One region of the Parendozoicomonas sp. 209JJ7-1 genome, then DNA from elsewhere that is predicted to be linked to it. Evidence: predicted binding sites of a transcription regulator. Region 1 holds the regulator's gene; each other region holds the start of a gene.
What was found. The regulator sigma-54, encoded in region 1, starts transcription at its own class of promoters, with help from an activator protein. The targets are predictions, from matches to a motif close to TGGCACNNNNNTTGCTNT.
Positions count from the first base shown of each region.

Region 2: the regulator sigma-54 is predicted to act here: its motif matches at 1,317-1,334, upstream of glnA (glutamate--ammonia ligase).
Region 3: the regulator sigma-54 is predicted to act here: its motif matches at 2,166-2,183, upstream of glnK (P-II family nitrogen regulator).

Region 1 covers NZ_JBYVJU010000003.1:154,161-157,414, reverse strand. The annotation lists gene lptA (lipopolysaccharide transport periplasmic protein LptA) at 1-113, shown strand, start outside; gene lptB (LPS export ABC transporter ATP-binding protein) at 134-859, shown strand; gene ACY2RQ_RS04215 (RNA polymerase factor sigma-54) at 1,029-2,513, shown strand; gene hpf (ribosome hibernation-promoting factor, HPF/YfiA family) at 2,670-2,975, shown strand; gene ptsN (PTS IIA-like nitrogen regulatory protein PtsN) at 2,994-3,254, shown strand, end outside.
Region 2 covers NZ_JBYVJU010000004.1:215,735-218,988, forward strand. The annotation lists gene thiI (tRNA uracil 4-sulfurtransferase ThiI) at 1-884, opposite strand, end outside; gene glnA (glutamate--ammonia ligase) at 1,476-2,882, shown strand; gene ACY2RQ_RS06040 (SGNH/GDSL hydrolase family protein) at 3,023-3,254, opposite strand, start outside.
Region 3 covers NZ_JBYVJU010000006.1:76,539-79,792, forward strand. The annotation lists gene ACY2RQ_RS07685 (sensor histidine kinase) at 1-78, shown strand, start outside; gene ACY2RQ_RS07690 (ammonium transporter) at 155-1,426, opposite strand; gene glnK (P-II family nitrogen regulator) at 1,586-1,924, opposite strand; gene ACY2RQ_RS07700 (hypothetical protein) at 2,374-3,254, opposite strand, start outside.

The DNA.
Region 1 (3,254 bases):
AGATCCAGAAAGTTGTTAATGCGACAGGAGGCCAGAAAACCACCAGCGGCGGACGGGTAAAGATGGTTATTCAACCCACTCAGTCCCCGTCGAAACAAAGCTCATCAAAGTAAAGTAAGTAGACTCCGGCCCAATGGCACAACTGCAAGCAAAACATCTCAGTAAAAGTTACAGCGGCCGCCAGGTGGTGCGCGATGTCTCCGTGTCTATCGAAAGTGGCCAGATTGTTGGCCTTCTTGGACCCAATGGCGCAGGCAAAACCACTTGTTTTTACATGATTGTGGGGCTGGTCCAGACCGAGTCAGGCGGCATACTGATCGATAATCAGGATATCACCGCCCTGCCCATGCATGGTCGGGCCCGGGCAGGTATTGGTTACCTGCCCCAGGAAGCCTCTATCTTTCGGAAGCTTACCGTCGCCGAAAATATTCTGGCCATTCTTGAAACCCGGAAAGGACTGAGCAGAAAAAAGCGCCAGGAGAAACTTGAGCAGCTGCTGAATGAGTTTAACATCCAGCATATTCGCGACAGCCTCGGCATGAGCCTGTCCGGCGGTGAGCGCCGCCGGGTTGAAATCGCCCGGGCGCTGGCGACTGAACCGTCCTTTATTCTCCTTGACGAACCTTTTGCCGGGGTAGACCCAATCTCGGTCACAGATATCAAGGAAATTGTCACTCATCTGAAGAATCGCGGCATCGGTGTACTGATTACTGATCATAATGTGCGGGAAACTCTGGACATTTGCGAACATGCCTATATTGTCAGCGAAGGTCATATCATCGCTTCCGGTGACAGCGATACGGTTATGGCCAACCAGAAAGTGCGAGATGTTTACCTGGGCGAACACTTCAGGATCTGAATAACCGGGCCGTACTGATGCAGCGGGTGACATACAGCTTTCAAATTCCCATCCGCTGCGAGTAAGATAGCGTTAACGCGGGATCAGGCTTAACCCTGATCGCTGACCGCAAAGCAGGGAGGTAAGAAGAATTGCTTGGACAGAGTTGTAGAAGCTGGATAACTATCCTATGAAGCCATCTCTGGAACTGAAAATTGGTCAGCAGCTGACCATGACACCCCAGCTGCAACAGGCCATACGCTTGCTTCAGTTGTCGACTCTGGATCTCCAGCAGGAAATTCAGCAGGCCCTGGAAAGCAACCCCATGCTGGAACAGGATGAACAGCAATCCAGCGAAGACGACGCCTCCAAAGACGCTATTACGGACGCCGGCCTGACCGATTTCAACGAAACAGCCAGAGCCGAAAAGCCCGACGAATCCAAAGAGACCCAGGAAGACTGGGCAGACTCCATCCCTTCCGACCTGCCCGTCGACAGCGGCTGGGATGATGTTTACCAACCCCCTTCATCAACGTCCTCTGCCAGCGAATATTCCGGTGATGATGTCGCCGCCCGTACCAGCACCAGTGAAACTCTGCAGAACCATCTTGAATGGCAGATGAACCTGACCCCAATGTCAGACACCGACCGTATAATCAGCATGTCTATCATTGACGGCATTAACGACAATGGTTATCTGACAACATCCCTTGAAGACATCCTCAGCGGCCTTGACCCGGAACTGGAGGTCGAAATGGATGAAGTAGAAATGGTGCTTCACAAAATCCAGCAGTTTGACCCTGTGGGCGTCGCCTGTCGTGATCTTCGTGAATGCCTGATCCTGCAGCTCTGCCAGCTGCCGGAAGCAACAGATGACGTGGTTAACGCCCACCGGATTCTTGATCGTTATATTGATTTGCTGGGCACCCGGGATTACACCACCCTGATGCGCCGCACACGCTTGAAAGAAAACCAGCTACGGGACGCACTTCAAGTCATTCAAAGTCTAACCCCCCATCCCGGCGCGGAACTGCAATCTTCTGAAGCAGAGTATGTAATTCCAGATGTGCTGGTTCGAAAGCACAAGGGGCACTGGATGGTGGAACTGAACTCTGATGCATCACCGCGACTGCGTATTAATGACAGTTATGCTTCCTTGATTCGCAAAGCCGACTCCAGCTCAGACAACACTTATCTAAAAAATCATCTGCAGGAAGCCCGCTGGTTTATTAAAAGCCTGCAGAGCCGTAATGATACTCTATTGAAAGTGGCAACTCGTATTGTGGAATATCAGCGGGGCTTCCTTGATTATGGGGAAGAGGCCATGAAGCCCCTGGTTCTCCATGATATTGCTGAAGCTGTAGAAATGCATGAGTCGACCATTTCGCGAGTAACCACCCAGAAATTCATGCACACTCCACGGGGTATCTTTGAGTTGAAGTATTTCTTCTCAAGCCACGTCAGCACCACATCCGGAGGAGAGTGCTCGTCTACGGCGATTCGGGCCATAATCAAAAAGCTGGTAGCCCAGGAAACTCCCAAAAAGCCCCTGAGCGACAGCAAGATTGCTGATATTCTGGGGGAACAGGGCATCAAGGTGGCCCGGCGGACAATCGCCAAGTACCGGGAAGCCATGAATATCCCGCCCTCCAACGAGCGCAAACGGCTGGTATAAGTGTGTGATTTGAGCTGTCCCAGCTCAAGGAAAGCCCGGATTTCTGCACCTTACAGGCAAAAGTCGAGACGGAGCAGAGGTCTGGTGATAAAATGAAAATGTCGGCCCGGTATGGAATTGCCGGGGCTGCTCAACCTGACACCAGGAGAGTAACGCATGCAAGTAAAGATCAGTGGTCATCAGTTCGACGTTACCGAAGCTCTGCACGACTATGTATCCAAAAAGCTGTCCAAATTAGCCAGTCACTTTGACGGAATCACCAGTGTTCAGGTCACTCTGAGCGTGGAAAAACAACGACAACTCGCAGAAGCAACACTTCACGTACGTAACGCGGATATGGCTGCCTCCTCTGAGCACGATGATATGTACGCAGCCATAGACCTGCTGACGGACAAACTTGATCGACAGCTATTGAAGCACAAGGAAAAAAACATAGATCGCCTGCAGGGGGCGTCTCACTGATCCCTGTTCCCTAATCTAATGAGCCTACGTAATCTTCTTTACCCCGGGCATGCCCTTTGCGGCGTGCAGGGGGCCAGCAAAAAGCGCACCCTGGAGTTTATCGCCAACCTGATCAGTGAAAGGCAGCCTGGCCTTGACGCCAAGGAGCTGTTTCACCAGCTGATCACCCGGGAAAAACTCGGGAGCACAGGTCTTGGTAATGGATTCGCACTGCCACACTGTCGTGTAGCGAATTGCGAAAAGCCCCAGGCTGTATTTATCCGGCTGGCTGAACCTATC
Region 2 (3,254 bases), on a different contig from region 1:
ACCTGGGCCACAGCTTCACCTGTAACCAGGGCTGAAATTTTCATCTGCTCCGCCGTTTTACTGGCCGCACGCAGCATCATGCGTTTGAGGATAACCCCCATCTGACTGTTATCAATTTTGGTCAGAATCTCTTCCACAACACCTTCAAAGGGAATCGTGACAAAACGTACCCTGTGGGAAGCACCGTAACGGTCCCACAGGTAGTAGGCCACTTCCTTAACCGCCAGTTCATGGGCATGTCCACCCAGGTTAAAGAAACAGAAGTGGGTATTCAGGCCCCGTTTCATAGTCAGGAAACTGGAAACCGTGGAATCAAAGCCGCCGGAAATCAGTGACAGAACCGGATCCTGTGAACCCATGGGATAACCACCCAGGCCGGTATGGCGTTTAGTGATCAGGAACCAGCGGTTGTGCTTGATCTCAATCTCAACCTTAACATCAGGATTCTTGAGTTTTACGCCTGTGGTTTCTGTCGTCTGATTAAGTTCACCACCAACAAAACGTTCAATGTCGTTAGAAGTAAACTCATGGTTGCCATGACGCTTCACCCGAACACAGAAAGTCTTCCCGGCCAGCAGGGAGGCATATACGGGATAAACCTTCGCCAGAATATCGTCTTTATCAATCAGTGGGTATTCCGCCACTTCCAGGGCCTGGTGAATACCGGGAATACACTGAAGACGGTCCGCCAGAGTGGCAATATCAGCAGGTTCTGTCAGAGATGTTTCCACCTCGATCATATCCCACTGACCCGTCACCTCCAGACTCTCATCAAAAGAACGACACACTGTACGGATATTGCGGCGCAGCTGTTTGACCAGCTGCTTGCGAACCGGAGTACTCTTGATGGTGATTTCCGGGAACAGCTTGATAATGAATTTCATGAAAACGGGGTAAATCCGGACCAGAACAGGTTAATCGGTCATTATACAGAACTGCAGCGCGGCCAGCAGGTAATCTCCACTGCAAATACCTTTAGCCCTTTCGCCAGACGGCCACCAGATGCCTGAAATTCCTCCGTTACAGGCAGGCATCTTCATAATAAACGGTGTAGACTTGCTTCGGTTTACCGCAACGGGCCGGCAGTGAAGCGAATCATTACCGGAATGACCGGAAAAGGAGCACAGGGGTAAACCCGGGACAGCACCGCACCACAAAGGTGCACAAGCCAGTCCGGAGCGCCCATGGATGGTGCGAAAGTTTTGTAAAGCTCTGACATATAAATGGCGCGAAAGTTTTGTAAAGCTCTGACATATAAGAGGTGCACCAGGCCGTGCACCCGTATAAGACACGGGGTTATAGAGCTTTCAGCAGCCTGGCACAGGCTTTGCTAAACGATGTTTGGAAATCATGTGGAAACAGGCTGACCTGTCGGCTCTGCAAACCCGAGTTGACCGGCACGAACTGAAGCAACCGCGCTCCTGGTGCGGAACTCGGATTCAAGCGGTCCAGACAAACCCGAGGAATAGACAAAAATGTCCAACAAGACTCTTTCTCTGATCAAGGAACACGACATCAAGTGGGTTGATCTGCGCTTCACTGATACCCGTGGCAAGGAGCAACACGTATCTCTGCCGATCAGTGAAATCGACAGTGAGTTTTTTGAAATCGGTAAAATGTTCGACGGCTCTTCTATCTCCGGCTGGAAAGGCATCAACGAATCCGACATGATCCTGATGCCCGATGACAGCACTGCCGTTATCGATCCGTTCACCGACGAGAACACCCTGAACCTGCGCTGCGACATCATCGAGCCTGCCACCATGCAGGGCTACGAGCGCGACCCCCGTTCTGTTGCCAAGCGTGCTGAAGAGTACCTGAAGTCCACTGGTATTGGTGACACTGCTTTCTTTGGTCCCGAGCCTGAGTTCTTCGTATTTGACGACGTGAAATGGAAGATCGACATCTCCGGTGCTTCCTACGAAGTGAACTCCGAAGAAGCTGCCTGGGCTTCCAACGAGAAGTTCGAAGGTGGTAACACCGGCCATCGTCCCGGCGTTAAGGGCGGCTACTTCCCCGTTCCTCCCGTCGACTCCCTGCACGACCTGCGTGCCGCCATGTGTGCCGCTACCGAAGCCATGGGCGTTCCCGTAGAAGTACACCACCACGAAGTGGGTACTGCCGGCCAGTGTGAAATCGGTACCCGTTTCAACACTCTGGTACGCAAGGCTGACGAAACCCAGATTCTGAAATACGCTGTGCACAATGTTGCCCACGCTTACGGCAAGACTGCCACCTTCATGCCCAAGCCCCTGGTAGGCGACAACGGCAGCGGCATGCACGTACACATGTCCATCGCCAAAGACGGTGACAATCTGTTCGCTGGCGACGGCTATGCCGGCCTGAGCGAAACTGCCCTGTACTACATCGGTGGTGTTATTAAACACGCTAAAGCTATCAACGCTTTCGCCAACGCTTCCACTAACGCCTACAAGCGTCTGGTACCCGGCTTTGAAGCCCCTGTTATGCTGGCCTACTCTGCCCGTAACCGTTCCGCTTCCATCCGTATTCCCTACGTGAATACTCCGAAGGCCCGTCGTATCGAAGTACGCTTCCCTGACCCCACTGCCAACCCTTACCTGGCTTTCGCAGCCCTGCTGATGGCTGGCCTGGACGGTATCAAGAACAAGCTGCACCCCGGCGATGCTGCTGACAAGGATCTGTACGATCTGCCTCCCGAAGAAGCTGCTGAAATCCCGACTGTTGCTGCCAGCTTTGAAGAAGCCCTGAATGCTCTGGATGCAGACCGTGAGTTCCTGACGGCCGGTGGCGTATTCACCGACGACATGATCGACGGCTACCTGGAGCTGAAGCGCGAAGAGTGCATCAAAGTCAGCCAGACCACTCACCCTGTTGAGTTCGATCTGTATTATTCTTGTTAAGAGCCGATCTTGCTAAGAGCCAGTCCTGCTAAGAGCTTCCTGCGAACAAGCAGGGCCTTAGCAAAAACAATCGTCTAAAAACCCAAAAGGGCTGCCAACTGGCAGCCCTTTTTTCCAGGATAATTTTTCTGAAGCTGTTTTCAGATTTTCAGCAGTTTCCGGACCAGCCCCGGATCTGGAGCATCTACCCCCAACTCCTCATTTCCACTTTCAATAATAAGCTTATAGAGCTGTTCAGCCTTATCCCGGTCAAACCCCGAAGGTAAGCGACAATCCGTCCAGTAACCGTTCACACCCGCCATAACACACATATAAGCAGCTATATACTCATACGCTCTGGTTGTCGGGTGTATCATATCCCAGAAAAAATAA
Region 3 (3,254 bases), on a different contig from region 1:
CTGACCAATCTCAATCCGGGGCTGGCAGTTACCATACTGCTTCATAGGAGCAGCGAGTTACTGAACTTCCACAAATAAAACGCCCTTCCGGTTTAACGGAAGGGCGTTTTCACAGGGCCGATTTAAAGTAAATCAAGTCTTACTTATTGGTGTCTTATTTGTTAGTAAATTCGGGGTAAGCTTCCATACCACACTCAGCCAGATCCACACCTTCGTACTCTTCTTCTTCGCTGACGCGGATGCCGGTGATAGCCTTGAGCACGCCCCAGACGATCAGGCTGGTTACGAATACCCAGGCGAAGATAGTCGCGGCACCAGCCAGCTGGCCAGTGAAGGAAACACCGGAGTTAGTGTAAGGAACAACCAGCAGACCGAACAGACCAACAACACCGTGTACGGAGATGGCGCCGACAGGATCATCCAGCTTCAGCTTGTCCAGAGCCAGGATGGAGAAGACAACAATCACACCACCGATGCCGCCGATCAGAGTAGCCTGAATCGGCGTAGGAGTACTGGGTTCTGCAGTAATGGCAACCAGGCCAGCCAGAGCGCCGTTCAGGCACATGGTCAGGTCAGCCTTGCCGAACAGCAGGCGGGCAGTAATCAGAGCGGATACCAGGCCACCGGCAGCGGCAGCATTGGTGTTCAGGAAGACCATGGCGACGCTGTTGGCGCTGGCAATATCACCCAGCTTCAGAACGGAGCCGCCGTTAAAGCCGAACCAGCCCATCCACAGGATGAAAGTACCCAGAGTGGCCAGAGGCAGGTTGGCACCGGGGATAGCGTTCACTTCACCGTTCTTGCCGTACTTGCCTTTACGAGCCCCCAGCAGCAGTACACCAGCCAGGGCAGCAGCGGCACCAGCCATATGTACGATGCCGGAGCCGGCGAAGTCGGAGAAGCCAAGGTCGCTCAAGCTGTACAGGTCAAATACTTTCTCGCCGCCCCAGGTCCAGGCACCTTCCATCGGGTAGATAAATGCGGTCATAACCACGGCAAACAGCAGGAAGCTCCACAGCTTCATACGCTCGGCTACAGCACCTGAGACGATGGACATGGCAGTAGCAACAAAAACCACCTGGAAGAAGAAGTCAGAAGCCTTGGAGTAAACCGCTCCGCCCTCAATGCCACCTTCGCGGCCGGAGAACTCTTTCAGGGTGTCTGCAACGTGAGTGTCGCCTACCAGTACGCTGTCCAGCAGTACACCACCGCCGTACATAATGTCGTAACCGACAATCAGGTACATGGTGCAGGAGATAGCGAACAGGGCAACGTTCTTGGTGAGAATTTCAGTGGTGTTTTTGGAACGGACCAGACCGGCTTCCAGCATTGAAAAGCCAGCGGCCATCCACATAACCAGAGCACCACACACCAGAAAGTAAAAGGTGTCCATTGCATACTGCAAATGGAAGATTTGATTTTCCACAGTCGTAAACCCTCAGGATCTTGGAATTATTCTTTTGAAATCATTCTTTTGAAATCATTCTTGCCGGCTAATGTGCCCCACCCCGGCATGTTTTTATTTTTGCTTATTCTTGGTGATCTGGCCCTGGGCGGGCCATGATCGAAAACTCGCTACGCTGGCTTAGATAGCCGCGGTATCGGTTTCACCGGTACGAATCCGGATAGCCTGCTGCAGTTCGGTAACGAAGATCTTGCCGTCACCGATCTTGCCGGTATTGGCAGCCTTGGTGATGGCTTCGATAACCTGGTCCAGCAGGTCATTACCAATAGCCACTTCAATTTTTACCTTGGGGAGGAAGTCCACAACGTACTCAGCACCACGGTACAGTTCGGTGTGGCCCTTCTGACGACCGAAGCCTTTTACTTCTGTCACAGTAATACCCTGTACGCCGATATCGGAAAGAGCTTCCCGAACGTCATCGAGTTTGAAGGGCTTGATAATGGCTGAAACTAACTTCATTGCACATCTCCTGAATGTTGCGCCGGCTTCCGTAATTTGAGCGGTTAACCTGGCTTTATTTTCCGGGGTGTCCTGAGGGGCAGGACAAGTTTACGCTTTTGTCTCTGGGGTTATAAGGGTTTTGCGCAGTCGCGCAGAACCGCTTTTTTGCAACCCACCACTTTAGCCCCTGCGAGCAATATCCCTTTTGTTATTGCCGTTTTAACCGTTCCTGCTCTTTGTTCGGCATCCTGTCTCTGAATTAGCAGTCATCGTGCCAGTATATAAAAGTGTAATTATTTCAATAGGTTGGTTTGTTTCTGGTATGGGTGAAAATAATTCCAGTGCAGCCAGTGTCTCGTGTTGGTGCGCGGTGTCACGGCACCGTTTCGTTTTTATGCACAATGCTGGTGCGTTTATGCGAAGGTTGAGAAAAACGTCTGGAATCGCAGCGGGGTATGTTCGGAAAGTTAAAGCCAATTATTTCGTACTGCAGGCTGTAAGTCTCTGGCAACACATCCGGCTATCAGATGCAGCCCAAGCATAAGGTAACCCAGCCCGAAAACCCCGCTGTTCCATCCCATTGAGTGACCATGCTTGGTTTGGAATTCTTCCCAGTCCTTGCCGATGGGGCACCATTCACCATAGATGTCTTCGGGAGGGGGAACATTGTTAATGACATGTTGCATCAGGCAGTCACTGTCGGGGGATTGTTTTGCTGTCCAGTAAAGGGTTTCCCGAGCCATTCTATTGCGCCACAGAAGGAACTTTTCCCGGGTTTCGAAATAGCTCGCAACCGTAAATTCTGCATTGCCCAATAACTGGCCAAGCATTGCGTCCAGGCTTTTTTCAACAAAAACCCCAAGTTTCTCAACAGCGTCAAGATTGCGGTAATGGTAATCAGGTTCATCTCTGTGGGCGCGACAGTAGTGCAGAACTGCGGCCACACTATATTCACTCAGGCCATTGAGAAATGCGCATCGCTGCCCGTAACCGGGAGGGTGAAATTCCGATCTTGCTGAATCCAGGTAGCTGGTGATATGAGGGTAAATGTTTGAATCACCCCAGTCCCGGAGCCCTGTCCAGCCCCAGTCGGACTGGTTTATGGCGATACTGTTCCAGCCAGCCATTGCTCCAGTAAATGAAAGTTCCTTGTTAAACAGGTGAATCAGGAAAAGTTCCCTGTTTTCATAACCTACATGGTGGTAGGCGTAAATTGTTGATGGAAAGATAACCCCGGCACTGGCCCATAAGCCAAGGTCACCGCAGGTTTTTACCAGCACGTCATCCAGTTCATGGAGAGACTTTCCTGGCAGCAAAGTATGAGCCAGATCGCTGTAATGTCTATCCC